DNA from 3 places in the Streptomyces sp. NPDC059853 genome. Region 1 is predicted to be linked to each of the others. Evidence: riboswitches for the same ligand, from Rfam matches in the RefSeq annotation. Region 1 holds a riboswitch; each other region holds the start of a gene.
What was found. Region 1 has a riboswitch for S-adenosylmethionine ahead of ACFV5N_RS07575 (peroxidase-related enzyme). Riboswitches for the same ligand answer to the same signal wherever they lie in the genome.

Region 1 (9,951 bases):
GATCGGCGGCGGTCACCTCGTCGGCCGCCGCCACCACATGGTCCTTGGGGACGATCACCACACTCGTCTCGGTGTAGAGCGGGATGACGCTCAGTCCGTCCCGGTCCGCCGACAGCCGCAGCAGCACCGCGTCCGCCGCCTCCGGCCCGTCCTCGCGCAGCGCCCCGGGCGCCCCGGCCGCCGTCACCCCGGACAGGAGGAGCGGGACCTCCGGCAGCCGCTCCTGCCAGATCCGCACCCACTTGCCGGGCGTCACGCCCGGCACATAGCCGAGCCGGAACGCAGGGGCCGCTTCCGAGTCCGTCACCGCATCAGGCTATCGCTACCCTTGGCGCCATGAGCTCGAACCGGACCGACCAGACGATGAAGCCCGCCACGGCGGCGAAGAAGCTGGGTGTGTACCTCCCCGCCACCCCCGCCGCGTTCCAGGAGGGCGTCGTCACCCGCAGCGAACTGAACGCGCTGCAGGCCGATCCGCCCGAGTGGCTGCGGACCCTGCGCGGCGAGGGCCCCCACCCGCGCCCGGTGGTGGCGGCCAAGCTCGGCGTCTCCATCGCGGGCCTGGCCCGCGGCGGCGTCACCGAAGCCCTCACCACCGCCGAGATCGAGGCCCTCAAGGCCGACCCGCCCGAGTGGCTCCAGCAGGAGCGCGCCACCCAGGCCGAGGTCCGCAAGGAGGCCGCGCGCGTCAAGGAGCAGCAGGAGCAGAAGGAACGGCAGGCCCCGCAGCAGGAGCAGCGGCGGACGAAGGACCGGCGGCCGCAGCGCCAGGACCGCCGGGCGGGCTGACCCCCGCCCGTACGCGCCCCGCCGCCCCCGCGGCGGCGGCCACCGCCGCCAGCACCTGCGCGGCGGCCCGGTCCGCCCCGGCCAGCAGCGGGGACGGGACGCCCGGGGTGGCGCCGATGGCCGAGCCGGGCTGCACGCCCTCCGCCGGGATGCCCAGGACGATCACCCGCTCGTCCGCGACCCCCGCCGCGTCCAGCAGCTGGAAGCCGTCCGGCGTCACATCCAGCGTCCCGCTGGCCGGCCCCGGCCCGCGCCCGCTCGGCCAGCGGTGCAGCCGGGCCCGCCCCGTCCGCAGCAGTCCGTCCAGCAGCGGGTCGTCGGTGTCCGTGACGATCCCCTTCGACATCCGGGTCTCCACGAACGCCCGCGCCCGTACCGGGGCCGTGCGCCGGACCGCCGAGCGGCCGGTGAACGCGCCGTCCTCGTACCGCACCTCGCTGTCCTCGCCCAGCAGCTCCAGCACCCCGGCGTCGATCAGGGCCAGCACCCGTGCGGTGCGGTGCGGCGGCGGCCCCGACGCCAGGGCGAGGCCCAGCGCCGTGAACCAGCCGTCCAGGTCCCGGGCCACGCTCTCCCCGTCCAGCGCCCCGGCGGTGACCAGCTTCCGCACCGGGCCGCGCAGCGCGGCCATGGCGCGGTTGACGGTGTTGCGCGGGTGGCGGAGGGGGTCGTGCATCGCGTCGAGTTCGTCCTCGGCGTGCTCGCGCACCCACCGCCGCCAGGTGCCGGGGTCCACCGGGCCGGGCGCGGGCGGCCGGTCGAGGCGGCCCACGGCCAGGGCGCGGCGCGGGTCGGCGACGGCCCGGGCGACGACCTCGTCCACCGCGGCCTCGTCGGGCGCGGCGCGCAGCCGGTCGAGCAGTTCCGGCTCGCGGGTGCCGGGCACCAGGGCGCCGGGGTGGTGCGCGAGCAGGGTGGACAGATGCGCCCACGCGAACTCGCGGGCCAGCTGCGGCCACACGTCGCGCCGGAAGTCCTGGCCCCGCCCGGCGGCGATGCCCGCGAACCAGTCGCCGGTCGCGAGCCGGGGCACGTACCGGGGCGGGAACCCCGACGCGTACGCCGCCTTCGACCGGTACGGCAGTCCGCGCCGCGAGCCGGCGACCAGCTGCGGCTCGCGCCCGCTGGGGCGGTAGCGCAGCCGGGCGGGCCTGGCCGGGTCCCCGGCGGGTTCGAAGCTGCCGCCGCGGCCTTCGGTGAGCAGCGCGACCACGTCGAAGAAGTTGGCGCCCAGCCCCGTGACCAGGACGGTTTCCCCGCCCGGCACCCGGTCCCAGTCGCGTTCCGCGGGCATGCCGGGTTCGATGTAGACCAGCCCGTCGCGTTCGGCCGCCGCCACCAGGGCGGCGGTCCGTGCCGACCGCTTGGCCTGCACCATGCCCTGGGCGAGCACCACGATCCGGCCGCGCAGCGCGCGCCCGTCGGCCAGCCGTACGGTACGACCCTCGTCGGCGCCGCCGCGGCCGCCCGCGCCGCCGTCGCGCTCCAGCGCCACCGCCTCGCCGCGCACCCGGGTGACCGCGACCCGCCCGGTCGCCTCCGCCCGGGCCAGTTGCTCCCGGTAGTACACGCCCTGGATGCGCCGGGTCGGATAGGACCACGGCCGCAGCGCGGCGGCCTCGGCGGCCACCCACGCCGGACGGTCCGGCGGCGGGCTGCTCTCCCGGGCCCAGGTGATCAGGTCGGGGCCCGGCGTGACGGGGCCTTCCATCGGTGTGGAGTCGTCGGTGTAGAGGGTGGTGTGGGCGCTGTAGGTGTTGTTGAGCAGCAGCGGTGACTGGTCGGTGCGCCAGGTCGCCCCGGCGCCCACCTCCACCCGGTCCAGCACGGCCACCCGCACCGGGGGCGCGCCGTCCGGGTGCCGGGCGGCGAGCCGTTCCACCACCGACACCGCGCGCGGGCCGCCGCCCACGACGACCGCGTCGAAGCCCTCGCCGGTACCCTGCGCCCCGGCCGTCACGCCGGCTCCAGCGCCGAGGGGCGTACCTCCACGCCCTGCTCGCCGTGCGTGACCCGCACGTCGAGCCCGTACACCCGGCTGAGCACCGCCGCGTCGAACGCCTCGGCCGGCGGCCCGTCCGCCACCACCCGGCCGCCGTCCAGCAGGACCGCCTGGTCGCAGAAGTGCGCGGCGTGGTTGAGGTCGTGGATCGCGATCAGCGCGGTGACGCCCTCCTCGCGGGTCACCGACCGCACGATCTGGAGCGTCTCGATCTGGTACCGCAGGTCGAGCGCCGAGGTCGGCTCGTCGAGCAGCAGCACCCGGGGCTCCTGCGCCAGGGCGCGGGCGATCAGCACCCGCTGCGCCTGGCCGCCGGAGAGCTGGGACATCGGGCGGTCGCCGAGCGCGCCGAGCCCGAGCCGGCCGAGGGCCGCCTCCACGATGTCCCGGTCCCGGCGGGTGGGCCGCAGCCCGAGGTGCGGGGTGCGGCCGAGCAGGACGGCCTCCCGTACGGTCTGCTCGAACGGCGCCGGGCCGGACTGCGGGACGTACGCCACCACCCGGGCGTGTTCGCGGCGCGGCGCGGCCAGCAGGTCCCGGCCGTTGAAGAAGACCGAACCGGCGGCCGGGGTCAGCACCCGGGCGATGATCTTGGTGAGGGTGGATTTCCCGGAGCCGTTCGGGCCGAGCAGGGCGCAGAACCCGCCCTCCGCCACCCGCAGGTCGACGCCCTCCAGGACCGGGGTGCGCCGGTAGCCGAACCGGACGGCTGTCACATCGAGACTCACTGCGCGGCTCCTCTCCTGGTCAGGATGAGGTTGATGAAGACGGGCGCGCCGATGAAGGCGACGACGATGCCGACCGGGATGACGGACGGTGCCAGTACGGTACGTCCCACGGTGTCCGCGATCACCAGCAGCAGCCCGCCGGTGAGGAAGGCGAACGGCAGCAGGTAGCGGTGGTCGGCGCCGATGGCGAGCCGCGCGATGTGCGGGCCGACCAGGCCGACGAAGCCGATGACGCCGCAGAAGGACACCACGACGGCGGCCAGCACGACCGAGACGACGATCAGTCCGACCCGTACGGCCGTGACGTTCACCCCCAGGCTCCTGGCGGCGTCGTCACCGGCGAAGGCGATGGCGTTGAGGTCGCGGCTGTACCACAGCAGCAGCGGCAGGGCGGCCAGCGCGAAGGCGCCGACGACGGTGACGTCCTGCCAGCCGGCGTCGTTCACCGAGCCGAACGTCCAGCGGACGATGGCCTGGAGGGTGTTCTCGTCGGCCACGAACTGGAGGGCGGCGGTCATCGCCTCGAAGAGCTGGGTGAGCGCGATGCCCAGCAGGAGCAGGGTGGCGGCGGACATCGCCTTGGCGGAGGCGAGGCCGAGCACCACGGCGGACACGGCCAGGGCGGTGCCCAGCGCGCTGCCGATGACCAGCCACGAACCGGAGCCGGCCGAGCCGCCCGTCAGCAGGATCGCCAGCGCCGCCCCGAAGGCGGCGGCCGGGGAGACGCCGAGCGTGAACGGTGAGACGAGCGGGTTGCGCAGCAGCCCCTGCATCACCACACCGGCCAGCGAGAGCGCGGCACCGGCGGCGAAGGCGAGCAGGACCCGGGGCAGCCGCAGGTTGATGATGATGGAGTAGGTCTGGGCGAAGTCCTCACGCAGCACGCCGCCGAAGACGGCGAGCCGGACGGCCTGCCACACGTCCGCGGGTCCCGCGTTGGCGGTGCCCGCGGTGACGCACCAGCCGGTGATGAGGACGGCGAGTACCGTACCGGCCCACAGCACGCCCGGCCGGCCGCGCCGGCCGGGCCGGGTGGGCGGCGGGGCGTCCGGCGCCGCCTCGCGCGGCGCCGTCCGGGTGAGCGTCATGGCGGGTCAGCCCGCCTTCCGGACGTACGCGTCGGCGCCGGCGAAGTCCTCGATGCCCTGGAACTCCTCGGCCCAGCGCTGGAGGTAGCCGTCCGGGTCGGTGTCGGCGAACGCGTCCGGGTGCAGCCAGGTGGCCAGGTACAGCGCGCCGATGGCCTTCGAGAGGCCGCTGGTGGCCCAGCCGTTGGTGACGAAGACGTTGCCGTCGCGGACGGCGGTGAGGTCCCGCCAGCCGGCCCGGCCGGTGAGGTCGGCGGTGACCGTGTCGAACCTGTCGTCGCCGGTGGGCGCGGCCGAGGGACCGAACTCGTGCACCACGACCTGCGGGTCGCGCTCCAGCAGCGAGGCGGGGTCGACGGTGGTCTCGGCCTGCTGGTCGCCGCCGGTGTCGAGGTCGCCGTAGATGTTCTCGCCCCCGGCGGCGACGATGATCTGGTCGAAGCCGGAGCCGGGCAGGCCGGTGAGGTAGGGCTGTTCGGTCTCCCAGTACACGCGCACCGGTTCCGTACCGGCCACCCGGTCGCTGATCAGGCCGAAGATCTCGTCGTAGAAGGCGGCGACGCGCTCGGCGCCCTCCGGTTCGCCGAAGACCTCGCCGAGCAGGTCGACGGTCTCGTGGAAGACGTCGAAGTCCCAGGCGGTGGCGACGACCACGGGGATGCCGAAGGACTCCAGCTGCCGCGCGGCCTCTTGCCAGGCGCCGTTGCGCGGGATGATGAAGACGTCCGGGTCGAGTCCGGCGACCGACTCGTAGTTGATCTCCTGGAGGTCCTCGCTGACGACCTCGTCGTCGGCTATGCCGAGGTAGGGCAGCCGGGACTGGGAGACGCGGTCGTAGCCGACGACGCGGTCGCCGGCTCCGATGGCCTGGGCGAACTCGTTGCCGTAGCTGTTGAGGACGACGGCGCGTTCGGCCGGCCCGTCCAGTTCGACGGTGCGCCCGGCGTCGTCCACGACGGTCAGCGCGCCCTCGGAGGTGCCGCCGCCGGTCTCCCGCGCGCCGTCCTCGTTCACCACGGTGCCGCAGGCGCTCGCGGCGGACACGACGGTGATCGCTGCGGCGAGGGACAGGGCGCGGGCCATGCGGTGTCTCATGGTGGTTCCGTTCTCCGTGGTCTCAGTGGGAGGCGTCGGGCCAGTAGGGGTCGCCGAGGCTGAGCATCAGCCGGTTGGCCCAGGTGAAGAAGGCGGTGGCCGCGACCAGATCGGTCAGCTCGGCGTCGGTGAGGCCCACGGCGCGCAGCCGGTCCACGTGGGCGGTGGTGGCGCTCACCGGGGTGGTGGCGAGCGCGGCGGCGAACGCGATGACGGCGCTCCAGCGCTCGTCCTGCCCCTCGGCGAGCCCGGCGGTCGCCGCGGGCACCCAGTCGGCGGCGCGCGGCAGCGTGACGCCGAGCAGCCGGTCGACGTCCTGTTCGCGCTTGGACATCTGGGCGGACTTGCGGGCGTGTACGGAGGCGCAGTACACGCAGTCGGTCACCTTGCTGGTGGCGGCGGCGGCCAGTTCGCGCTCGGCGCGCGGCAGGCCCTCGCGGGTGGCGAAGATCGCGCTGTCCAGGGCGGTACGGGCCGCCAGCACCTTGGGCAGCCGGGCCAGCAGCCGGAAGTACTCGCCGTTGGTCTTGCCCCGGAAGGAGTCCTCCTGCTCGGGGGTGAGTTCGCCGACCGGGACCGGCGGCACCCAGGCGGTCCAGGAGAGCAGTTCGCGGGTGTACTCCACCGGCCGTTCCCGGCCGTTGGAGGCGGTGCGGGCGCGGCTCTTGGTCCGGCCGTGCCCGGGGGTGGTGCGGGCGGGCGGCTGGTACGGGCCGGGCTCGCGGCCCTGGAGCAGCCGCAGGCCGAGGATGGCGCGGGCCTGGAAGGCGGTGAACGCGGCGGTCTGGGAGAGGGTGACGATCGCGTCGGGGGACCAGCCGGTGCCGGTCAGCCGGGCCAGGTCCTCGCGGGTGGCGAGCGCGGGGGAGACGGTGATGAGGTCGATGTGCGCGGCGGCGGCGCGCAGCGCGGGGTCGGCGGGCAGGTCGTCGCCGTACAGCGGGTCGGCGCCGCGTTCGGTGTGGTGCTCGACGAGTTCGGGGACCCCGTGCCAGCGGGCGGCCAGTGCGGCGAGCCCCCGGCGTACCGGGGCGCTCACCGGCGCGGGCCCGTCGAACAGCGCCTCCCCGGCCTCCTGGGCGCGGCGCACCACCAGCGGTTTGCCGGCGCGGGCGGCCGCGATCCGCTCGTCCAGGGCGGCGAGCCGCCCGATGTCGTCCGGTTGCGTGGTGTCGCCGGTGGTGCTCATGGGTCCGCCTCGTCGTGCAGGGTTCGCAGGGGCGACCGCGACACGCGGCAAACGCGCCGGCTCCGTCCGGGAGGGAGCCGGGAACTCGTCAGGAGCACGCTTGCCGCATCACCGCAGCCGGGTCTTTCCCCGGGGGCACCCCACCGTGCAGGAGGGTTGCCGGCCAGCTAGCCGGGACTTCGCGCTGGCACTCTTGACCTGCGCGTCACCCTAGCCACAGCGACCACAGAGCGAAACACCTGTCCGGCATACGAGAAACGGCTGGTCAGGCCCGATAGGACCGGGCGCCGCGCCCCTCCCGGAGGGTCAGGGCCCACCACCCCAGCTGATCGAGCAGCGACCGCGCCGCCCCCGCGGCCTCCTCCTCCCCCGCGCCGCCGAAGTCGTCCCAGGGGCCGTGCCCGTGGAAGCTGACGGTGTTCCGCACGGTGGTGGCGTGCAGTTCGGCGAACACCTGCCGCAGATGCTCGGCCGCCCGCAGCCCGCCGGAGATCCCGCCGTAGGACACCAGGCCGACCGGCTTGGCGTGCCACTCGGTGAAGTGCCAGTCGATGACGTTCTTCAGCGCGCCGGGGTAGCTGTGGTTGTACTCGGGGGTCACCACGACGTAGGCGTCCGCGGCGTGCAGCCGTGGCGACAACGCGTCCAGCGCGTCCCGGGTGGCCTGTCCGGGACTCCCGGACATCGAGGTGGACAGGGCGTAGTCGGCGACATCGATCTGCCCGACGGAGAACTCCCCGTGCTGCCGCGCCTGCCCGGCGAACCAGGAGGCCACGACGGGTCCCACCCGGCCCTCCCGCACACTTCCGGTGATCACTTCGAGTCGCATGGCCTCGCTGGTCATGATGGATCGTTCCCTCCTGCCGGCCCGGCGGCCCGGCGAAAAGCGACAGTGCGACCACGCTAGAAGTTCAAGAAACCTTGAAGTCAAGGATGTTGCGCGGGGAGCGTCCGTCTCACCATCCGGACGCTCCCCTGGACGCCGGCGCTCGTCACCGCGCGCGCCGCCGCTACCGCCCGCTGGCGCAGCATGCCTCCGGCGCCGCGGCGGCGCTCCCGCCCAGCGTGTCGGCGTCCGCCTTCACGACGTACACCTCCCAGGGCTCCCGGCCGGGTCCGTGCACCCAGACCTTGTCCTGGACGGCGTAGCAGCAGGACGTGTCGTTCTCCTCGAAGGTCGCCAGACCGGACTCCTTCAGCCGCCCGGCCGCCGCCGTGACCTCCTCGGCGGACTCCACCTCCACGCCGAGATGGTCGAGGCGGGTCTCCCCGTCCGGCGCGCCCTCAAGGAGAACGAGCTTGAGCGGAGGCTCGGCGACGGCGAAGTTCGCGTACCCCTCGCGCCGCTTGGCGGGGCCGGTGCCGAACAACTGGCTGTAGAAGGCAATCGAGGCCTCCAGATCACTGACGCGCAGGGCGAGCTGAACGCGGGACATGGCGTGGCTCCCTTGTATCGACGACTGTCGATGCAAGCTTGTGTGCTGTATCGAAAACTGTCAACATAGAAGCATGTCGAATCAGAGCCCGGAGTCCCCGTCCCGGAGCGACACCTGCTGTCCCCGCCTGCTGGAGACACCACTGGATGAGGCCCAGTCCGCCGAACTGGCCCAGGTGTTCAAGGCCCTGGGCGACCCGGTCCGCGTGCGCCTGCTGTCGATGATCGCCTCACAACCCGGCGGCGAGATCTGCGTCTGCGACCTCACCCCGGCCTTCGACCTCTCCCAGCCGACCATCTCGCACCACCTGAAACTGCTGCGGCAGGCCGGGCTGATCGACTCCGAACGACGCGGCACCTGGGTCCACTACCGGCTGGTCCCCGAAACGACCGACCGCCTCGCGGTCATCCTCACCCGCCCGGCGGAACTGCCCCTGACCACCCGGTGACCGGCACTCCGCGGCTGTCCTTCACCGACCGCTACCTCACCGTCTGGATCCTCGCCGCGATGGTGGCCGGCCTCGGCCTCGGCCGCTTGGTCCCCGGCCTGGGCGACGCGCTCGCCGCGGTGACCGTGGCGGAGGTGTCCCTGCCGATCGCCCTCGGCCTGCTGGTGATGATGTACCCGGTGCTGGCCAAGGTCCGCTACGACCGCCTGCACACCGTCACCCGCGACCGGCGACTGCTCCGGACCTCCCTGGTGCTGAACTGGATCCTCGGCCCCGCGCTGATGTTCGCGCTCGCGTGGACCTTCCTGCCGGACCTGCCCGAGTACCGCACCGGCCTGATCATCGTGGGCCTCGCCCGCTGCATCGCCATGGTCATCGTCTGGAACGACCTGGCCGGCGGCCACCGCGAAGCGGCCGCCGTCCTGGTCGCGCTGAACTCGCTCTTCCAGGTGATCGCCTTCTCGGCCCTCGCCTGGTTCTACCTCTCCGCCCTGCCCGGCCTGCTGGGCCTGGAACGGACCGGCCTCGACATCTCCTTCGGCGAGATCGCCCGCAGCGTGATCATCTTCCTCGGCATCCCGCTCGCCGCCGGCTACCTCACCCGCCGCACCGGAGAACGCGCCCGGGGCCGCGCCTGGTACGAGACGACGCTCCTCCCGCGCCTCGGCCCGCTCGCCCTGTACGGACTGCTGTTCACCATCGTGATCCTCTTCGCCCTCCAGGGCGAGGCCATCACCTCCCGCCCCCACGACGTGGCCCGCATCGCCGTGCCCCTGCTGCTCTACTTCGCCCTCATGTGGACGGGCGCCATGCTGCTGGGCCGCGCCATCGGCCTGGACCATCCCCGCACCACGGCCCTGGCCTTCACCGCGGCGGGGAACAACTTCGAACTCGCCATCGCCGTCGCCATCGCGACCTTCGGCGCCTCCTCAGGCCAGGCCCTCGCGGGCGTCGTCGGCCCGCTCATCGAAGTGCCCGTGCTGATCGGCCTGGTCCACGTCGCCCGGTACGCCCGCCGCTGGTTCACCACCGAGAGAGTTCCGGCCCATGCCTGACCCCACCGTTCCGTCCGTGCTCTTCGTCTGCGTGCACAACGCCGGCCGCTCCCAGATGGCCGCCGCCTTCCTGACCCACCTGGCGGGCGACCGCGTCCGGGTCCGCTCCGCCGGCTCCGCC
Region 2 (9,951 bases), on a different contig from region 1:
GACCCGCTGTGCCCGTGGGCGTGGCTGACCTCGCGCTGGATGCTGGAGGTGGAGAAGGTAAGGCCGGTGGAGGTCCGCTGGCACGTGATGAGCCTGTCGGTGCTGAACGAGCCCAGGGCGGACGAGCTGCCGGAGCAGTACGCCGAGCTGCTCCAGCGCGGCTGGGCGCCGGTGCGGGTGCTGATCGCCGCCGAGGAACGGTTCGGCAGCGAGGTGCTGGGGCCGCTGTACACCGCGATCGGGACCCGTTTCCACCTCCAGGACAAGCCGCGCTCCAAGGAGACGCTGATCGAGGCGCTGGAGGAGGTCGGGCTGCCGGCCGAGCTGGCGGACGCGGGCGACACCGACGCGTACGACGAGCGGCTGCGGGCCTCGCACAAGGCCGGCATCGACCTGGTGGGCCAGGACGTGGGCACCCCGGTGATCGCGGTGCCGGGCGCGGACGGCGAGCAGATCGCGTTCTTCGGCCCCGTGGTGACCCCCGCCCCGAAGGGCGAGGCGGCGGCGCGGCTGTGGGACGGCACGCTGCTGGTGGCGAGCACCCCCGGCTTCTACGAGATCAAGCGCACCCGGGACGCGAAGCCGCAGTTCGACTGAGCGCGCCCGCACGCCGGAGCGGCCCCCGCGTCCTTGACGCGCGGGGGCCGCTCCTTTTTCCACCTGCCCGGTGAAACGGTTGAGAAGACGATCACGCGAGCAGGAGCTTGCCGCCGCCGGCCTTGGCGGCGGTGTACCGGGCGGCGACGTCCTGCCAGTCGACCACCCGCCACATCGCTTCGACGAAGTCGGCCTTCTGGTTGCGGTACTGGAGGTAGAAGGCGTGCTCCCAGGCGTCGAAGACGAGGATCGGCACGCTGCCCTGGCCGATGTTCCCCTGGTGGTCGTAGACCTGCTCCACGACCAGCCGCCCGCTCAGCGGCTCGTACGCCAGCACGCCCCAGCCGGACCCCTGCGTGGTGGCGCTGGCCTGGGAGAGCTGGGCCTTGAACCGGGCGAAGGACCCGAACGACTCGGCGATGGCGTCGGCCAGCTCCCCGGTCCCGTCCTTCTCCAGCGGCTCCCCGCCGCCGTCACCGGTCATGTTGCGCCAGTAGATGGAGTGCAGGATGTGCCCGGACAGATGGAACGCGAGGTTCTTCTCCAGCCCGGTGATGTTCCCCCACTGCTCCTTCTCCCGCGCCTCGGCCAGCCGCTCCAGCGTGTCGTTCGCGCCCTTGACGTAGCCGGCGTGGTGCTTGTCGTGGTGCAGCTCGATGATCTCCCCGCTGATGACCGGCTCCAGGGAGGAGTAGTCGTACGGCAGCTCAGGAAGCGTGTAGGTGGCCATGCCGGTTGCCTTGCCCATCTCGCTCGACTAATTGCGAAAGACTTGCAATAACAACCTAGCAGCAACTACGCCACCGACGCGCCCCCACGACACGGCACACGACCCCAGCCCGAAACCCCCGGCGGCCACCCCCTCACGGCCCCGGGTCTGTCGCGGGGGCCGGGCCTGACCACCGGCCCCCGGGCGCGGTCCGTCAGCCGGCGCCGAGCCGCCGGCGCGCGGCGCCGGCACGGGCGTCCGGGTAGTCCTCCACCAGGTGCAGCGCCGCACGCCGGTGCTCCGCCGCCCGGTCGGGGCTCTCCGGACCCACCGCCTCGGCCAGCCGCTCCAGCGCCAGCGCCTCGTGCCAGGCGTCGCCCAGCTCCCGGTGGACGGCCGCCGCCCGCCGGAAGAAGCCGGCTGCCTCCTTCGCCCGTCCGAGCCGCAGGTACGTCTCCCCGGTCCCGGACCAGGCCATCGCCTCCCGGCTGCGGTCGCCCAGCCGCCGGTGCAGCGTCGCCGAGCGGTGATAGGACGCCAGCGCCTCGTCCGCCTGTCCGCTCTCCCGCTGCGCGTCCCCCAGGGCGATCAGCCAGTACCCCTCAAGGCCGTCGTTGCGCAGATCGAGCGCCAGCTCAACCGCCTCCTGCGCGGCGGCCAGCGCCGCCGCCGTCTCACCGCGCTCGCGGTGGATCGCGCTCAGCTGGTTCAGCGCGTTGCCCACACTGCGCCGGGCACCCAGCTCCCGGTGGGTCCGCAGGGCCTGCCGGGCATCCGACTCCGCTTCCGCCAGCTTGCCCGCCTCGTAGCGGGTACTCGCCAGATTCGACAGGGCCATCGCCGCCCGGTGCCGCTCATCCAGGTCCTCGAACGCCGCCCCCGCCCGGGCGAAGAAGTCCTCGGCGGCGGCCAGCCGCCGGCGGCGCAGTTCGACGATGCCCAGGAGGTTCAGCGACGCCGCCTCACCGCGCCGGTCGCCGGACTCCCGGCGGATCTCCAGCGCCCGCTCATGGCAGTTCCGCGCCTCCGCCAGCCGGTTGACGCGGGCGTGGCCCATGCCCTGGTACTCCAGCAGCTCCGCCTCACCCGCCCGGTCACCGATCCGGCGCACGGCGCCCAGCCCGATCTCCGCGACAGCCAGCCAGGTGTGCACCGTCGCGGAGGGCGCCTTGGCACCCCACAGCACGGCCGCGAGCCGCCAGGCGCGCTCGTCCTCACCGGCCGCCTCGGCGGTCAGCACGACGGGGAGAAAGTTGTCGTGCTCGCGCTCGGCCCAGTTCACGGCGGCGTCGTAGTCCGGGAAGAGGGCCGGCAGGTCCGGGGTGGCGGGCCCCGGCCTGAGCCACTCCCGTGCCGCGTCCGCGGACTCCAGATACCAGTCGAGCACGCGGCGCAGCGCCTCCGCCCTGCCGTCCGCCGGCTCGTCCTGCTGGGCCTGGTTGGTGGCGTACGCGCGCAGCAGATCGTGGAACTCGTAGCGGTCGGGCGCGGTCTGTTCCAGCAGATGAGCGCTGACGAGCACGTCCAGCAGCTGGCGGGTCCGCCGTACGGTGATCCCGGCGAGAGCCGCGACCGACTCGATACCGAACTCGCGGGCCGGGTGCAGGCCGAGCAGCCGGAACAGCCGGGCGGCATCCGCCGACAGCGCGCGATAGGACCAGGCGAAGACGGTGCGGACGGCCTCGGCCTCCTCCTCGTCATCGGTACTCAGCGCGTCCCACAGCGCCGACTCGTCCCGCAGATCGGCGATCAGTTCGTCCAGGCTCATGTGCGGATGCCCGGCGGCCCGCTCGGCGGCGATCCGCAGGGCCAGCGGCAGTCGCGCGCACAGCCGGGCCAGTTCGGCCAGCTTCCCGGCGTCGTCCGCCGGCCGGTAGCCGGCGGTGACGGCACGCAGCAGGGCGACCGCCTCGTCCTCGGGGAGGGTGCCGAGCGTGAGGCGGCGCGCGCCGTCCCGTATGGCGAGCCCGGACAGCCGGCCCCGGCTGGTGACGATGACCAGGGCCTGCCCGTGGCCGGGAAGCAGCGGTCGTACCTGGGCGACGGAGGCGGCGTTGTCGAGCACGATGAGCATCCGGCGGTCGGCCAGCCGCGACCGGAACAGTGCCGACGCCGCCTCGGTGTCCTCCGGTACCCGGCTCGCCGGGACCCCGAGCGCGGTGAGGAAGCGGCGCAGCGCCTCATGGGCGGTGACCGGTTCCCCGGCGTCGTAGCCGCGCAGATTGATGTAGAGCTGGCCGTCGGGGAACCGCTCCCTGATCCGGTGCGCCCAGTGCAGGGCCAGCGAGGTCTTGCCCGCGCCGGCCGTTCCGGCGATGAGGCACACCGATACCACCAGAGGGGCGCCGTCCTCGCCGGGGAGCACGGCATTGAGCTCGGCGAGCTCGTGCACCCGGTTGACGAACCCCCGGACGTCGGCGAGCAGTTGGCGCGGCACGTCGTCCCGGTTCCGGGCCCGGCCGCCGCCGTGGTCGTGGAAGTGCACGCCTCCGCTGATCCGCCCGGCCTGGACCGCGTCCCGGGTGGTCCCCGACAGTTCGGCATGCGTACTGCCGGGAACCGCGCGGTTCTCCTCGTGCCCCTCTTCGGTGTGCATGGAGAACGCTTACCCCGTTTCGGGACCCGCTGTCAGCTCCGGGGGTGGCAGGGGAGCCACTTCGCGGTCCAGATAGGAGAAGACGTCCTCGCCCTCGGCGAAGAGCCGGCGGATGAGCTGTTCCCAGGGGCCGGCCAGCCGGGGGTCGGTGAACCGGGTCGCGTGGTCGAACGCTCCGGCGGCGGTGTAGTGGATGAGGTAGAGCGTCCCGTCCCCCAGCACCACGATCTCGGGAAGCAGACCGTCGTGTTCGAGGTCCCGCACCGTCCGGGCGTCGATCACCCGGACCGGGGTGCCGTACTCGGCTCCGAGGGCGAGCGCGTGCAGTTCCCACCGGACGTACGGCGTCAGGGGCTGTTCGACCACCCGGACCCGGTGGAAGACGTAGCCGCGCTCCTGCCGTTCGCGCTGGGTCGCCGCCAGCCGTTCTCTGCGGTCCTCCAGCAGGCTCAGGGCACGTTCCCAGTCACCGCGCCGCAGTGCCTCGCGGCTGGGGCTGGCTTCCTCGAAGTGCTGGCGGCGTTCGAGTTTCCAGGAGGAGCCGTCGCGGATCTCCGCCGCCCGCCGCCGGAAGTCGTGCCCGTAGTCGTCGTCGAGCCGGGTGCCGCGGGCCGGGTCGAGAGCGGGGAGCCGGAGGTCAAGCATCGGGGATGTCCGGCTTCGCCGCGCTGAGCATGTTGCCGGGAATGATCACCAGGCGCTCGTCCGGGCCGAGCCGTACCCCGGGCGGAAGCCGGGAGTCGTAGGCGGTCGTCAGGTCCCGGCCGATGACCGCCACGTCTCCGTTGTCGAGCTGCCAGATGTCGGGGCACAGCTCCTCGTCCTCCGAATTGCCCAGCTCCTGGGCCGTCTTGCCTAACCGCCGGGCGAACGAGGCGGTCGGGTCCGCCTCCCATGGTCGTGTCACGATTCCTCCACACAAGGTGATGGGCCTGTGGCCGGTGTCACAGGAAGCCTAGGGGCGGCGTTCTCAGGCCGACAACGGATCGCGGGGGCGCACTGAGCCGTGCCGGGGCGCCCCGGCGTGACCTTGGGCCATGTGTTGTTGGGTGTGCATAACGGGGGTGGGTTCGGGCAGTGGATTGGGCTCTTGTTTTCGGTCGGTCGGGTGGGGTCGGATGGGGGTGGGGGAAATCGTTCTTTGGAGGATGTGTATGAGCACCGCTGTACTCGCGGATCTGTTGCCCGCGCCCACGCTGTCCCGGGCCCGGGTGCGGGATGTGGCACTGGTCGTGGGAGGTGCCGCGCTGACCGGGGTGGCCGCGCAGATCGCGCTGCCGGTGCCCGGGTCGCCGGTGCCGGTGACCGGCCAGACGTTCGCCGCCCTGCTCGTCGGTGTCTCGCTCGGCCCGGCGCGCGCGCTGCTGTCCATGCTGCTGTACGCCGTGGCCGGCATGGCCGGGATGCCGTGGTTCGCGGAGGCGTCCTCCGGGTACGGCATGCCCTCCTTCGGCTACATCATCGGCATGGCCGTGGCCGCCGGTGTCGTCGGTGAGCTGGCGCGGCGCGGCGGGGACCGTACGGTGCTGCGGACGGCCGGGACCATGGTGACCGGCATGGCCGTCACCTACGCCATCGGCGTGCCCTATCTCGCCCTGGCCACCGGCATGTCGGCCGGTGAGGCGATGGCCGCCGGTCTGGTGCCGTTCCTCATCGGGGACGCCCTCAAGGCCGTGCTCGCCATGGGCGCGCTGCCCACCGCCTGGCGGCTGGCGGGCCGCCGGGGGCGCGGGTAAGGGGACCGCTGCGCGCATGTCAGACTCGTGCCCATGCGCGTCTATCTCGGCTCCGACCACGCCGGCTACGAACTGAAGAATCACCTCGTCGACTGGCTCACGGCCCACGGCCATGAGCCGGTCGACTGCGGCCCGCACACGTTCGACGCCCAGGACGACTATCCGCCGTTCTGTCTGCGCACCGCCGAGGCGGTGGCCGCCGACCCGGACGCGCTCGGTGTCGTCATCGGCGGCAGCGGCAACGGTGAGGCCATCGCCGCCAACAAGGTCGCGGGCGTACGCTGCGCCCTCGCCTGGAGCGTGGAGACGGCGAAGCTGGGGCGGCAGCACAACAACGCCAACGTGGTGAGCGTCGGCGCCCGGATGCACACCACCGACGAGGCCACCACCTTCGTGGAGGTCTTCCTGGCCACCCCGTACTCCGGCGAGGACCGGCACACCCGCCGGATCGACATGCTCAGCGCCTACGAGAGCGACGGCACGCTGCCTCCGCTGCCCGACGGCGCCTGATGCCGGAGGGGCACACCATTCACCGGCTGGCCGCCGACTACCGGGAACGGTTCGGCGGCCGGGCGGTGCGGGCCGACTCCCCGCAGGGGCGGTTCGCCGGGGGTGCCGCGCTCATCGACGGCGAAGTGCTGCGGGAGTGCGACGCCCACGGGAAGAACCTGTTCCTCGGCTTCGGCTGGCGCCGCTGGGTGCACATCCATCTCGGCCTGTACGGGAAGGTCGCCTTCGGCGACGGGCCGCCGCCCGCACCCACCGGGCAGATCCGACTGCGGCTGGCCTCCCCCGAGGGGTACGCCGAACTGCGCGGCCCCACCACCTGCGCGCTGCTCAGCCAGGACGAGAAGTCCGCCGTGCAGCGCCGGCTGGGCCCGGACCCGCTGCGCGCCGACGGCGACCCCGACCTGGTGTGGCGGCGGATCTCCGCCAGCCGCACCCCGATCGCCGAACTGCTGATGGACCAGCGGGTCATCGCGGGCGTCGGCAACGTGTACCGGGCCGAGATCCTCTTCCGGCACGGCATCGACCCCTACCGCCAGGGCCGCTCCCTCACCGAGGCCGAGTGGCGGCCGATGTGGGCTGACCTCGCCGCGCTCATGCGCGAGGGCGTGCGCAAGAACCGCATCGACACCGTGAGGCCCGAGCACACGCCCCAGGCCATGGGCCGCCCGGCGCGCGTGGACGGGCACGGGGGAGAGGTGTACGTGTACCGGCGCGCCACGCTGCCCTGCCTGGTGTGCGGGACGGCGATCCGGCGTGCCGAACTCGCCGCCCGCAACCTGTTCTGGTGCCCGGTCTGTCAGGCGGCCGGCTGACCCTCGGCGACCAGTTCGCGCACCGCGCGCACCAGCCGCTCCAGGTGCTCGGCCGGGGTGCCGACGCCGAAGCTCACCCGGATCGCCTTCAGCGGGCCCTCGCAGCCGTCCGCCGCCGCCTCGTCCGCGCCCAGCAGGGTACGGACCAGGGGGTGCGCGCAGAACAGTCCGTCGCGGACGCCGATGCCGTACCGCTCGGAGAGCGCCCGGGCGAACGCCTCGCTCGGCCAGTTGTCCACGACGAACGACAGCACCGCCACCCGGGCGGCCTGCGGGCCGAACAGCGTCAGTTCCCGGACGCCGGGGACGGTGGCCAGGCCCGCCCGCAGGCCCGACAGCAGTTCCTCCTCGCGCGCCACCAGCCGCTCGAAGCCCGCCCCGGTCAGGGCACGGCAGGCGGCGGCGATCGCACAGGCGCCGATGACGTTGGGCGAACCGGCCTCGTGCCGTGCGACGTTGTCCTGCCACTCCACCGTCACCGCGCCGCCCTCCGCGGTGACCGCGCGGCTGGCGCCGCCGCCCGCCAGGTAGGGCCGGCCGCGGCGCAGCCAGTCGGCGCGGCCGGCGAGCACCCCGGCGCCGAAGGGCGCGTACAGCTTGTGCCCGGAGAAGGCCACCCAGTCGACGCCGAGCGCGGTGATGTCCACCGGGCGGTGCGGGGCGAGCTGGGCGGCGTCCAGGACGGTGCGGGCGCCGGCCCGGCGGGCGGCGGTGGCGAGTTCGGCGACCGGCCACAGTTCGCCGGTGACGTTGGAGGCGCCGGTGACGCACAGCAGCTTCGGCCCCGGTCCGGCGTCGGCGAGGGCGTTGACGAGGGTGGCGACGGCCTGTCCCGGGGTGCGCGGGGCGGGGAGGTAGGTGACGGCGTGGCCGTGGTGGGCCCAGGGCAGCAGCGCGGCGTGGTGTTCGGTCTCGAAGACGAACACCTGGGTGCCGGTGGGCAGGGCGCCGGCCAGCAGGTTGAGCGAGTCGGTGGTGGAGCGGGTGAAGATCAGTTCGTCGTCGGGCCGGCAGCCGAGGAACGCGGCCACGGTGCGCCGGCTCTCCTCGTACAGGTCGGTGGACAGCTGCGACAGATGGCCGGCGCCGCGGTGCACGCTGCCGTAGTACGGGGCGTACGCGGCGACCTCGTCCCACACCGCGCGCAGGGCGGGGGCGCTGGCGGCGTAGTCGAGGGCCGCGTAGCCGGTCTCGCCGCCGTCCGCGAGCGGGGCGCGGACGTCGTCGCCGAGCACCGGCAGGCGACAGTCGGTGGTGGTGTTCCGGGCAGGGGTGGTCAGGGTCACGGGCATGGCGAAGCTCCGGAAAGGATGAAGAAAAGCAGGCAGGGGCAGGCTGGGTCGGGGGCGTGCGCCCTATCGCATTCGCTTGCTCATCGGAAAACTCCCTCGCGAACCGTGCTTGCCGCAGACCTCGCTGCCTACGGCCCGGTCATCACCCGGGGCACCCCGCCGACGGTTGGAGGGTTGCCGGACAGCGGGCCGGGGCCTTGATCGCTGTCACTCGTGACCTGATCGGAGACTATGCCATGCCGGCCGCCCGGTGAACACCGGCTGTCCGGATGGCGAGATCCCCGTCTCGGGGCGTGCTTGACAGTCCGCCGGGGTTGGCCGATATTTGCCGCATGCCAGCCCTGCCGCTTTTGACGTCGCGCCGACACGTGGACCTGCTCCGCGTCGCGTCGGCGTCCTGTGCCGGCTGCTGATTTCCCCTCCCTTTCCCGGCGGTGAGCGCCGGCCCTGAGCCGCGCCCGTAGCCCCGCAACCGCCGCCCGTTCCACGGGACTTCCGTGCCCCGCGCCCGGCCCGCCCCTGCCCGGGGCCGGCCGTGCCGCGGCGCGTCGCCCCGCCCGCTCTCCCCCCGTGCGCCCCGCACACCCCGTTTCCGCCCGCCGCCGCGCCGTGCCCGAACGCGCGCCGCCGGCCGGGGGATTCGTCCTGAAAGGAAGCCCTCCGTGGCCACCACGCCCACGCCACGACGGCGCAGCAGCCGTCGCATACCCCGCCCCGCCCACGCCACCGCGCTGCTCGCCGCGCTCGCCGTCACCCTCACCGCCTGCGGCACCGGCGAGAGCGGCACCGGCGGCTCCGGTGACGGCACGGGCGGCGGCGCCTCCGGCGACCCGGTGGCCGGCGGCACCCTGCGGTACGCCTTCGCCAACACCATCGACTGCGTCGACCCGCGCCAGCGCCCCCAGCTCACCTCCCGCAACGTCGGCCGCCAGCTCGGCGACCAGCTCACCGAACAGGACCCGGAGACCAAGGAGATCAAGCCCTGGCTCGCCACCTCCTGGGAGATCAGTGACGACGTCAGCCAGTTCACCTTCCATCTGCGCGAGGACGTCACCTTCTCGGACGGCGCCCCCTTCGACGCCGAGGCGGTGAAGGCCAACTTCGACGCCATCGTCGACCTCGGCGCCCGCGCCCCGCAGGCCGGCAGCTTCCTCGCCGGCTACCAGGGCGCCACCGTCCTGGACCCGCACACCGTGCGCGTCGACTTCGACGGCCCCAACGCCCAGTTCCTCCAGGCCACCGCCACCGCCTCCTTCGTCCAGCTCTCCCCGGCCTCCCTCGGCAACGACCCCGCCGCCCTGTGCCTGGGCGACTTCGCCGCCTCGGGACCGTTCACCCTCGGCTCCTTCACCCCCGAGAAGTCCGTCGAACTCATCAAGCGCGAGGACTACGCCTGGGCCTCCCCGATCGCCGAGAACCAGGGCCCCGCCTACGTCGACCGGATCGTCCTCGAAGTCGTCCCCGAGGGCGGCGTCCGCTACGGCGCGGTCACCAGCGACCAGATCGACCTCGCCGACGGCATCCCCTTCACCAACCAGGCCGAGCTGACCAACCTGCCCGGCTACGGCCTGGCCACCGGCGCCTCGCCCGGCATCGCCATCCCGTACATCCCGCTCGCCTCCAGCCCCAAACTCCAGGACCCCGATGTCCGCCGCGCGCTGAGCCTGGGCATCGACCGGCAGGCCGTCGTCGACGCCGT
Region 3 (9,951 bases), on a different contig from region 1:
CGGAGCGCTGGGAGCTGCTGCCGGTGACGACCCCCGCCTCGCAGGAGATGCAGGACGCGGAGGAGGGGGACGCCGCCGTGCGGCTGACGCCGTTCCTGGAGTCGCTGCCGACCGCGACGTTCTTCCCGGTGGGCAAGGTGTCCTGGGGCCGGGTGTCCACGCTGGTGGCGCAGGGCATCGGGGCCACCGTGGAGCCCGGGAGCAATGTGCCGGGCATCCTCGCCGACCTCCAGGAGCAGGCGGAGGCGGCCGACCTGGAGGCGCTCGGGCCGCAGGAGTAGCGGGGGAGGGGCCGCGGGCGGGCTGTCCGTAAGGGCATAAAATGCCCGGGTGAGTGGTGAGCGGGGTACGGAGCCGGAGCTGTCCGAGCGCGAGCTGGCGGTGCTGGCCGTCGCACGGCAGGGCTGGTCGGACACCGGCGCGCGGGACCGGACCATCCGCGAACGGCTGGGCATCTCGCCGACCCGGTACTTCCAGCTGCTCAACGCGCTGCTGGACGACGAGCGGGCGCTGGCGCACGACCCGGTGACGGTCAACCTGCTGCGGCGGCGGCGCGAGCAGCGGCGCGACCGCAGATGACGGCGCGGATGACGGCGCCCGCTGGGTAGGGTCCGGGCATGGGCACTCCTCCCGTACCTTCCTCCCCCTCCTCCCCTTCCTCTCCGTCCCTTCCCGAGCCGGTGACCGAGGCGGGCCGCGACGGGCTCGCGGCGCTGCTCGCCCGCCCGGAACGCGCGCTGGTGGCGCTGGACTTCGACGGCACGCTGGCGCCGATCGTGGACGACCCGGCGCGGGCGTACGCGCACCAGGACGCGCTGCCCGCGCTGGCCGGGCTCGCCCCCCGGGTCGGGGTGCTGGCGATCATCACCGGCCGCCCGGCCGAGGTGGCGGTGCGGCTCGGCGGTTTCGCCGGCCACCCGGAGCTGGCCGGGCTCACCGTGCTGGGCGCCTACGGCGCGGAGCGCTGGGACGCGGCGACCGGCCGCCTGCACCGCCCGCCGCCGCACCCGGGCATCGTGGTGGCCCGCGCCGAACTGGCGGCCCTGGTGGAGCGGTCGGGCCCCGGGGTGCTGCTGGAGGACAAGGGCAACGCGCTGGCGGTGCACACCCGTACCGCCCCGGACCCGGCGGGGGTCTTCGCCGCGCTGCGCGCGCCGCTGGCCGAGCTGGCGGCCCGGCTGGGACTGGCGCTGGAGCCGGGCCGGTTCGTCCTGGAGGTGCGCCCGCCCGGCACCGACAAGGGCGCGGCGCTGACCGCGCTGGCCCGGGAGACGGACGCCTCGGCGGTGCTGTACGGGGGCGACGACCTCGGCGATCTGGCGGCGTTCGACGCGGTGGCGAAGCTGCGCGAGGCCGGGGTGCCGGGGCTGCGGGTGTGCAGCGGCAGCACGGAGGTGGCCGAACTCGCGGCGGTCACCGATGTGACGGTGGACGGACCGGCCGGGGTCGCGGGCCTGCTGTCCGCCCTGGCCGCGGCGCTCGGCTGACGTCCGGCCGGCTCCACCGGAGGGGGTGGGGGCAGCCCCACCCCGGTTCCGGGGGCCCTCCGGCTCGTGGAGTGTCAGTGACGCTCGGTAACGTCGGGTGCAACGATGCTGACAGAACGGAGTCGGATGATGGATGCGGTGCGCAACGGCGGGAGCGGCGGCGGGCGGTCGCGGCGGACGGTGTGGACCCGCGCCGGGCTGGCCGTCACCGGCCTCGGCACGATCGCCGCCGTCGCCCTGCTGGCACCGGGCGGCGGCGCGGCGGCCGGGGCCGCCGAGCAGCACGGCGCGGGGCACGGCGACCGGTTCGCGCGCCAGCTCCAGCGGGACACCGAGGCGGTGGTGACCGCCGGGGCCACCGGCGTCACGGCCGCGTCGGTGGACGCGGCCGGGGCGCGGCGGACGGCGCGGGCCGGCGTGGACGATCTGGAGCGGCGGGGCGAGGTGCCCGGGAACGCGTACTACCGGATCGGCTCGGACACCAAGACCTTCGTCTCCGTGGTGACCCTCCAGCTGGTGCAGGAGGGCAAGCTGGCGCTGGACGACACGGTGGAGGAACTGCTGCCCGGCGTCGTCACCGGCAACGGCAACGACGGCGCCCGGATCACCGTCACCGATCTGCTGCGGCACACCAGCGGTCTCGCCAACTACACGGACATCCTCTTCCTCTCCGATCCGGAGGCGCTCACCCCGGAGAACTACCGCGAGACCCGGTTCGCGATCTCCACCGCCGAGGAGAAGGTGGCCCTCGCCATGACCGAGGCCCCCGGCTGGCTGCCGGACGCGGACGATCCGCGGGGCGAGACCCGGTGGTCGTACTCCAACACCAACTACGTCCTGGCCGGAATGATCATCGAGAAGCTGACCGGGCACCCGTGGGAGCAGGAGGTGCACGAGCGGATCATCGAGCCGCTGGGGCTGCGGCACACGCTCACCCCGGGCAGCGGCGCGTACGTCCCGCAGCCCACGGCCACCGGGTACATGCAGTTCCCGGGGAGGGAGGAGCTGACGGACACCTCGGTCCTGGCGGACGCCGGGGCGGACGGGGCCATCATCAGCACCACCGCCGACATGAACACCTTCCTGCGGGCGCTGCTCGGCGGTGAGCTGCTGGAGCCGGCGACGCTGGAGGCGATGAAGGACACCGTGCCCGCCGAGGAGTTCGCGCCGGGCGCCGGGTACGGGCTGGGCATCGCGTGGCGGCCGGTGGAGGGCGCCGACCCCGCCCGCTGCGCGGACGGCGGGCTGTGGTTCCACGGCGGCACCTCGTTCGGCACCGTCTCGGAGGCCGGGGTGAGCGCGGACGGCCGCCACTCGGCGGCGGTGGCCGAGTTCACCCTGTGGCTGGACGACCGGGAGAAGGCCGAGGCCCAGTTCCGGGCGGGCCTCGACCTGGTGAACCGGGCGGTGTGCGGCTGACCCCCCGGCGCGGGTCAGGCCGTGCGCAGGGCCTCGACCTGGGCGAGGAACCAGTCGCGGGGGGTGAGCGCGGTGGCGGCCTTCGCCAGCCGTGCGGCGCGCACCCGCCGCTCGTCCGCGTCCATGGTCAGCGCGCGGTGCAGGGCCTCGGCCGTGCCGGCGATGTCGTACGGGTTGACCAGCAGGGCGTCGTCGCCGAGTTCGGCGGCGGCGCCCGCCTCGCGGGACAGCACCAGGGCACAGTCCCGCTCGGAGATCAGCGGGATCTCCTTGGCGACCAGGTTCATGCCGTCCCGGATCGGGTTGACCAGCGCCACGTCCGCCATCCGGTAGGCGGCGAGCGAGCGGGCGAAGTCGTCCTTGACGTGCAGCACCACCGGCGTCCAGTCGTCCTGCCCGAACTCGGCGTTGATGGCCTCGGCGACCCGGGACACCTCGGCCGTGTAGTCCCGGTAGACGGCCAGGTCCTGCCGGGAGGGGTAGGCGAACGCCACGTGCACCACCCGGCCCCGCCACTCGGGACGGTCGGTGAGCAGCCGGCGGTAGGCGAGCAGGCCGCGCACGATGTTCTTGGACAGCTCGGTGCGGTCCACCCGCACCACGGTCGCCCGCTCGCCCACCTGCTCGCGCAGGGCGGCCAGCCGCTCGTCCACATCGGGCCGGTGGGCGCGCTCGCGCAGGAACGCGCCGTCGGCGCCCAGCCCGTGCACCCCGAGCCGGGTGGTGCGGCCCTCGAACGTCACGGTGAAGGCGTCGGGGCCGCCGGGCGCGGTCTCGCGGACCTCGGCGCCCAGCAGGTCGGCGCAGCAGTCGGCGAAGGCACCCGCCCAGCGCCGGGTCAGGAACCCGGCGCGGTCGGCGCCGAGGATGCCGCGCAGCACCTGCCGGGCGACGGCGTCGGGCAGGACCCGGTAGAGGTCCGGCGGTGCCCAGGGGGTGTGGGAGAAGTGCCCGATCCGCAGATCGGGGCGGCGTTCGCGCAGCAGGGCGGGGACGAGGGAGAGGTGGTAGTCCTGGACCAGGACCTCGGCCCCCGGTTCCGCCTCGGCGGCGAGCGCGTCGGCGAAGGCGGTGTTGTACGTGGTGTAGCCGGCCCACTGGCGCTCGAACTCCGCGTCGTACACCGGCTCCAGCGGGGTCTGGTACAGCAGGTGGTGGACGAACCACAGGACGGAGTTGGCGATGCCGTTGTAGGCGGCGTCGAAGACGTCCGGGGGGATGTCCAGCATGCGCACCGGCCGGCCGTCGGTGTCGGCGGGGTCCAGGGTCGCGCCGCCGGCCCGGGAGACGGCCTCGCGGTCGCCGGGACCGAGCGCCGCGCACACCCAGGTGCCGGCGGCGTCGCCGAGGGCGGAGAGCCCGGAGACCATGCCGCCGCCGCCGCGCCGCGCGGTCAGCGTGCCGTCCTCGCCAAGCGAGTAGCTGACGGGGCCGCGGTTGGACGCGACCAGGACCGGGGGTGTCTCGGAGTCTGCTGCAACGCCCATGATCCGACCCTAGCCAGGAAGCCCCCCACACAAACGTGCCTCCGGTCACCCTCGGCGTGTCCGTGCGGGGGGGCGCCGTCCGTCCGCCCGGATCAGGCCGCCTGGCGGGCGGCGTACTCCGGGACGGTGGCCATCGGCGGCCGTTCCTCGGTGTGGATGGTGTGCGTCAGCGGCGCGAAACCGCCTTCCGCCAGGCGCTCGAACTGCATCATGCCCTGCTGCACCGGGACCGGGCCGTGGCCCGGGAGCCGGCTCTGGGCGGTGCGCATGATGGCCGCCGCCATCCGGCCCAGGGCCTGGCCGTCCTGGTGGCGGTGTTTGCGCACCCCGACGTCGACCTGGCCGACCGCGTCGAGCCCGGCGAGGTGCAGGGTGTCGATGAGCAGGCCGAGTTCGACGCCGTAGCCGACCGGGAAGGGCAGCTGTTCCAGCAGGGAGCGGCGCGCCGCGTACTCGCCGCCCAGCGGCTGGACGACGCCGGCCAGCTGCGGCCAGTGCAGGTTGAGCAGCGGGCGGGCCACCAACTCGGTGACCCGGCCGCCCTGGTGGGCTCCTGAGGGGGCGTCGCCGAGCGGGCGGTCGTACATGGCCTTGACCAGGTGCACATCGGGCTCGGTGAGCAGCGGCCCGAGGATGCCGGAGACGAAGCGGGAGTCGAACTCCCGCAGATCGGCGTCGACGAAACAGATGATCTCGCCGCTGGTGGCCATGAGGGAGCGCCACAGCACCTCCCCCTTGCCGGGGACGGTGGGCATGCGCGGGATGATCTCGTCGCGGTGGACGACCTTGGCACCGGCCGCCGCGGCGACTTCCCCGGTGCGGTCGGTGGACCCGGAGTCCACCACCATCAGCTCGTCGATCAGTGGCACGGTCTCCATCAGGTCGCGCCGGAGCGCTTCCACGATGGTGCCGACGGTCGCTTCCTCGTTCAGCGCGGGAAGCACGACACTGACGCTGCCCGCAGGGCCGGCCGACGCCTTCGCGTCCAGCAGCCGTCGCAGCGAGCGGTCAGCGGCAGTCCAGGACCGGCGGGTCAGCCACTCCTCAGCCTCTTCCAGCACGAATGTCGCTCCTGTTCGCTTCGACCACATAAGTCGGGTAGGTCAGGTAGATCACGTCAGTCGGTTCTGTCGGGCATGTCATCAATGGCCGTATCTGGCCCTCATCGGAGGTGCCCAGTTCGGGCGAGAATATGTCTGTCTCCTGTTCGTCTCGCGGATCGGACGGCCCGAGCCATTGTCCGGGGCGTCCGTTACAGTCTCGGACAGCGCAGGTGTCCTCCGCATATCGGGGACGCTGCGCAGCCAATCGAATACAGCTCATCCAGAGGGGCAGAGGGAACGGCCCGTTGAAGCCCCGGCAACCCTTCCGCCGGTCTCGTAAGGACGCGAGGCTCCCGGTGGGGAAGGTGCCAATTCCGTCCTGTGGCGAAAGCCGTCACGGGGAAGATGAGGAGAAGGGCCTCGTAGTCATGCCTGTGCTGACCTCGCACACCCCCGCGCCCGACGGCGCCCCCCGCACCTCCGCCGCCCCGGGATCCCCCGGAGCCCCCGTCGATCTCGGGCCCGCCGTGGCGCTCTCCTGCCGGGAGTGCGGTGAGCGGTTCCCGCTCAGCCCGATCTTCGCCTGTGAGGCGTGTTTCGGCCCACTCGAAATCGCGTACGATCTGCCCACCGGTGACCCCGGAGCGCTACGGAGCGCCATCGAGGCCGGGCCGCACAGCATCTGGCGCTACGCCCCGCTGCTGCCGGTGCCGGCCGATGTCGCGTCCAAGCCCAACCTGCACCCCGGCGGCACCCCGCTGGTCCGGGCCGACCGGCTGGCCGCGGCGCTCGGGCACGGCGGCGAGCTGTACGTGAAGGACGACTCCGGCAACCCCACCCACTCCTTCAAGGACCGGGTGGTCGCCAACGCGGTGGAGGCCGCCCGCGCCTTCGGCTTCACCACGCTCTCCTGTTCCTCGACCGGCAACCTGGCGGGCGCGGTCGGCGCCGCCGCCGCGCGGGCGGGCCTGCGCTCGTGTGTGTTCATCCCGCACGACCTGGAGCAGGGCAAGGTCGTGATGGCCGCCGTCTACGGCGGCGAGCTGGTGGGCATCGAGGGCACCTACGACGACGTGAACCGTTTCTGCAGCGAGCTGATCGGTGACCCGGCCGGCGAGGGCTGGGGCTTCGTCAACGTCAACCTCCGCCCCTACTACGCCGAGGGCTCCAAGACCCTGGCCTTCGAGATCGCCGAGCAATTGGGCTGGCGGCTGCCCGACCAGCTGGTGGTCCCGATCGCCTCCGGCTCCCAGCTCACCAAGATCGACAAGGGGATCAAGGAGCTGATCGCGACCGGCCTGGTCGAGGACAAGCCCTACAAGATCTTCGGTGCCCAGGCCGAGGGCTGCTCCCCGGTCAGCCGGGCCTACAAGGCCGGGCACGACGTGGTGCGCCCGGTGAAGCCGGACACCATCGCCAAGTCGCTGGCGATCGGCAACCCGGCGGACGGTCCTTACGTCCTGGACATCGCCCGCCGCACCGGCGGGGCGGTGGAGGACGTCACCGACCCGCAGATCGTGGACGCCATCAAGCTGCTGGCCCGCACCGAGGGCATCTTCGCCGAGACGGCGGGCGGGGTGACCGTGGGCGTGACCCGCAAGCTGATCGAGACCGGGCAACTCGACCCGGAGCTGACGACGGTCGTACTGAACACCGGCGACGGCCTCAAGACCCTGGACGCGGTGGCCGGGACCACCGGTCCCACCGCCATCATCCGTCCGAATCTGGACGCTTTCCGAGAGGCTGGCCTCGCATGAGCGTGACTGTCCGAATCCCGACCATCCTGCGCACCTACACCGGCGGCCAGGCGGAGGTTTCCGCCGACGGCGGTACGCTGCGCGACGTTCTCGCCGATCTGGAGAAGAACCACCAGGGGATCTCCGCCCGGGTGCTGGACGACGCGGGCAAGCTGCGCCGTTTCGTGAACGTCTACGTCAACGACGACGACGTGCGGTTCGCCGAGGGCCTGGACACTCCCACGCCGGACGGCGCCGGGATCTCCATCATCCCGGCGGTGGCGGGCGGCTGCTGAGCGCGCCACGTCTACGTTTGATCACATCTTCAACAACCGCCCCGGAGCTGCCCGCTTCGGGGCGGTTGGGCGTTTCCGGGGCGATAGAGTGGGCTCGCGCGCGTCGCCGGCCCCCGCGGCCCAGCCGATGTCAGTCGCCTATGAATTCACGACAGTTCTCGACGGAAACGCGCGGAAATTCGCTGCACCAATTGCCGGATTGGCGCGATAAGGCGCGAAGGAAATATTCGTCTTTCTTCTGCTTTGCGTAATTTGCCCGTTTGGGGGCTCCAAGAATTCTCTCCTCAATGGCCTGTTGCAGAGGGCTTCCGTCCAGATACATTCAGCGGCGGTCGACGCGTTCCGGTCTGACCCGGGTCCGCGAAGTGCGGCCTCGTGAAAGGGCCAGCAACATGGGGAGTTTGGAATGGCTCAGGGCACCGTCAAGTGGTTCAACGCGGAGAAGGGATACGGCTTCATCGCGGTAGACGGTGGTGCGGACGTGTTCGTCCACTACAGCGCGATTCAGATGGACGGCTACCGCACTCTGGAAGAGGGGCAGCGGGTCGAGTTCGAGATCTCGCAGGGACAGAAGGGTCCTCAGGCCGACATGGTCCGGGTGACCGCCTGAACCGCCGACCGTACTACCACCGCAGCCGAGCGACCCGGGGCCCGCACCCAGCGCACACCAGCGCAGGGGTGCGGGCCCTGGCATGTGCGCCCCGCCGCCACCTGCGACAACGCGAAGGCGCTTGCACTCTCGGGGGGAGAGTGCTAATCATGGGTTAGCACTCTGAGGGTGAGAGTGACAGCAGAGACCGGTTCGGTGAGGTCGTGGGCCAGGCGGGGCAAGGAACCGCCCGGGGTACGGCCGTCCGTCGCGGGCGCCGGCGCGGTCCTGGAGCATCCACCCCGTCATATGGGAGGACCCCTTCACATGGCCAAGATCATCGCGTTCAACGAGGAGGCGCGGCGCGGCCTTGAGCGCGGGATGAACCAGCTCGCCGACGCCGTCAAGGTCACGCTCGGTCCCAAGGGCCGCAACGTCGTTCTGGAGAAGAAGTGGGGCGCCCCCACGATCACGAACGACGGTGTCTCCATCGCCAAGGAGATCGAGCTGGAGGACTCCTACGAGAAGATCGGCGCCGAGCTGGTCAAGGAGGTCGCCAAGAAGACCGACGACGTCGCGGGTGACGGTACGACCACCGCCACCGTGCTGGCTCAGGCCCTGGTCCGTGAGGGTCTGCGCAACGTCGCGGCCGGCGCCAACCCGATGGCCCTGAAGCGGGGCATCGAGGCGGCCGTCGAGAAGGTCTCCGAGGCGCTGCTCGGCCAGGCCAAGGAGGTCGAGACCAAGGAGCAGATCGCCTCCACCGCCTCCATCTCCGCCGGCGACATCCAGATCGGCGAGCTGATCGCCGAGGCCATGGACAAGGTCGGCAAGGAAGGCGTCATCACCGTCGAGGAGTCGCAGACCTTCGGTCTTGAGCTGGAGCTCACCGAGGGCATGCGCTTCGACAAGGGCTACATCTCCGCCTACTTCGCGACCGACATGGAGCGGATGGAGGCCGAGCTGGAGGACCCCTACATCCTCATCGTCAACTCCAAGGTCAGCAACGTGAAGGACCTCCTTCCGCTGCTGGAGAAGGTCATGCAGGCCGGCAAGCCGCTGCTGATCATCGCCGAGGACGTCGAGGGCGAGGCCCTGTCCACGCTGGTCGTCAACAAGATCCGCGGCACCTTCAAGTCCGTCGCCGTCAAGGCGCCCGGCTTCGGTGACCGTCGCAAGGCCATGCTGACCGACATCGCCATCCTCACCGGTGGCCAGGTCATCTCCGAGGAGGTCGGCCTCAAGCTGGAGAACGCGGGCCTCGACCTGCTCGGCCGCGCCCGCAAGGTCGTCATCACCAAGGACGAGACCACCATCGTCGACGGTGCCGGCGACAGCGACCAGGTCCAGGGCCGGGTCAACCAGATCCGCGCCGAGATCGAGAACTCCGACTCGGACTACGACCGCGAGAAGCTCCAGGAGCGCCTGGCGAAGCTGGCCGGCGGCGTGGCCGTCATCAAGGCCGGTGCCGCCACCGAGGTCGAGCTGAAGGAGCGCAAGCACCGCATCGAGGACGCGGTGCGCAACGCCAAGGCCGCCGTCGAGGAGGGCATCGTCGCCGGTGGTGGCGTGGCCCTGCTCCAGGCCGCCTCCGCGCTGGACAAGCTGGACCTGGAGGGTGACGAGGCGACCGGTGCGGCCGCCGTCAAGCTCGCCCTGGAGGCCCCGCTGAAGCAGATCGCGGTCAACGCCGGCCTTGAGGGCGGCGTCGTGGTCGAGAAGGTCCGCAACCTCCCGCAGGGCCACGGCCTGAACGCCGCGACCGGCGAGTACGTCGACCTGCTGGCCGCCGGGATCCCCGACCCGACCAAGGTCACCCGTTCCGCGCTGCAGAACGCCGCCTCCATCGCGGCGCTCTTCCTCACCACCGAGGCCGTCATCGCGGACAAGCCGG

Region 2: it holds a riboswitch for S-adenosylmethionine, as region 1 does, so the genes downstream of both, ACFV5N_RS06385 (aminotransferase class V-fold PLP-dependent enzyme) here and ACFV5N_RS07575 (peroxidase-related enzyme) in region 1, are expected to answer to the same signal.
Region 3: it holds a riboswitch for S-adenosylmethionine, as region 1 does, so the genes downstream of both, thrC (threonine synthase) here and ACFV5N_RS07575 (peroxidase-related enzyme) in region 1, are expected to answer to the same signal.

The regions. Positions count from the first base shown of each region.
Region 1 covers NZ_JBHWJL010000044.1:14,072-24,022, reverse strand. The annotation lists gene ACFV5N_RS07605 (LysR family transcriptional regulator substrate-binding protein) at 1-307, opposite strand, end outside; gene ACFV5N_RS07600 (DUF5997 family protein) at 337-789, shown strand; gene ACFV5N_RS07595 (FAD/NAD(P)-binding protein) at 689-2,749, opposite strand; gene ACFV5N_RS07590 (ABC transporter ATP-binding protein) at 2,746-3,519, opposite strand; gene ACFV5N_RS07585 (FecCD family ABC transporter permease) at 3,516-4,607, opposite strand; gene ACFV5N_RS07580 (ABC transporter substrate-binding protein) at 4,614-5,702, opposite strand; gene ACFV5N_RS07575 (peroxidase-related enzyme) at 5,725-6,891, opposite strand; SAM riboswitch class IV at 6,983-7,090, opposite strand; gene ACFV5N_RS07570 (NADPH-dependent FMN reductase) at 7,157-7,735, opposite strand; gene ACFV5N_RS07565 (ArsI/CadI family heavy metal resistance metalloenzyme) at 7,902-8,327, opposite strand; gene ACFV5N_RS07560 (ArsR/SmtB family transcription factor) at 8,401-8,775, shown strand; gene arsB (ACR3 family arsenite efflux transporter) at 8,772-9,830, shown strand; gene ACFV5N_RS07550 (arsenate reductase ArsC) at 9,823-9,951, shown strand, end outside.
Region 2 covers NZ_JBHWJL010000035.1:4,179-14,129, reverse strand. The annotation lists gene ACFV5N_RS06425 (DsbA family protein) at 1-597, shown strand, start outside; gene ACFV5N_RS06420 (superoxide dismutase) at 689-1,327, opposite strand; gene ACFV5N_RS06415 (ATP-binding protein) at 1,521-3,902, opposite strand; gene ACFV5N_RS06410 (DUF6879 family protein) at 3,912-4,547, opposite strand; gene ACFV5N_RS06405 (hypothetical protein) at 4,540-4,809, opposite strand; gene ACFV5N_RS06400 (biotin transporter BioY) at 5,057-5,638, shown strand; gene ACFV5N_RS06395 (ribose-5-phosphate isomerase) at 5,672-6,148, shown strand; gene ACFV5N_RS06390 (Fpg/Nei family DNA glycosylase) at 6,148-6,960, shown strand; gene ACFV5N_RS06385 (aminotransferase class V-fold PLP-dependent enzyme) at 6,945-8,252, opposite strand; SAM riboswitch class IV at 8,353-8,471, opposite strand; gene ACFV5N_RS06380 (putative leader peptide) at 8,522-8,665, shown strand; gene ACFV5N_RS06375 (ABC transporter substrate-binding protein) at 8,915-9,951, shown strand, end outside.
Region 3 covers NZ_JBHWJL010000144.1:2,269-12,219, forward strand. The annotation lists gene ACFV5N_RS16535 (extracellular solute-binding protein) at 1-281, shown strand, start outside; gene ACFV5N_RS16540 (DUF3263 domain-containing protein) at 331-579, shown strand; gene otsB (trehalose-phosphatase) at 618-1,487, shown strand; gene ACFV5N_RS16550 (serine hydrolase domain-containing protein) at 1,617-2,906, shown strand; gene ACFV5N_RS16555 (trehalose-6-phosphate synthase) at 2,921-4,393, opposite strand; gene ACFV5N_RS16560 (glucosyl-3-phosphoglycerate synthase) at 4,486-5,454, opposite strand; SAM riboswitch class I at 5,710-5,848, shown strand; gene thrC (threonine synthase) at 5,865-7,193, shown strand; gene ACFV5N_RS16570 (MoaD/ThiS family protein) at 7,190-7,468, shown strand; gene ACFV5N_RS16575 (cold-shock protein) at 7,875-8,078, shown strand; gene groL (chaperonin GroEL) at 8,385-9,951, shown strand, end outside.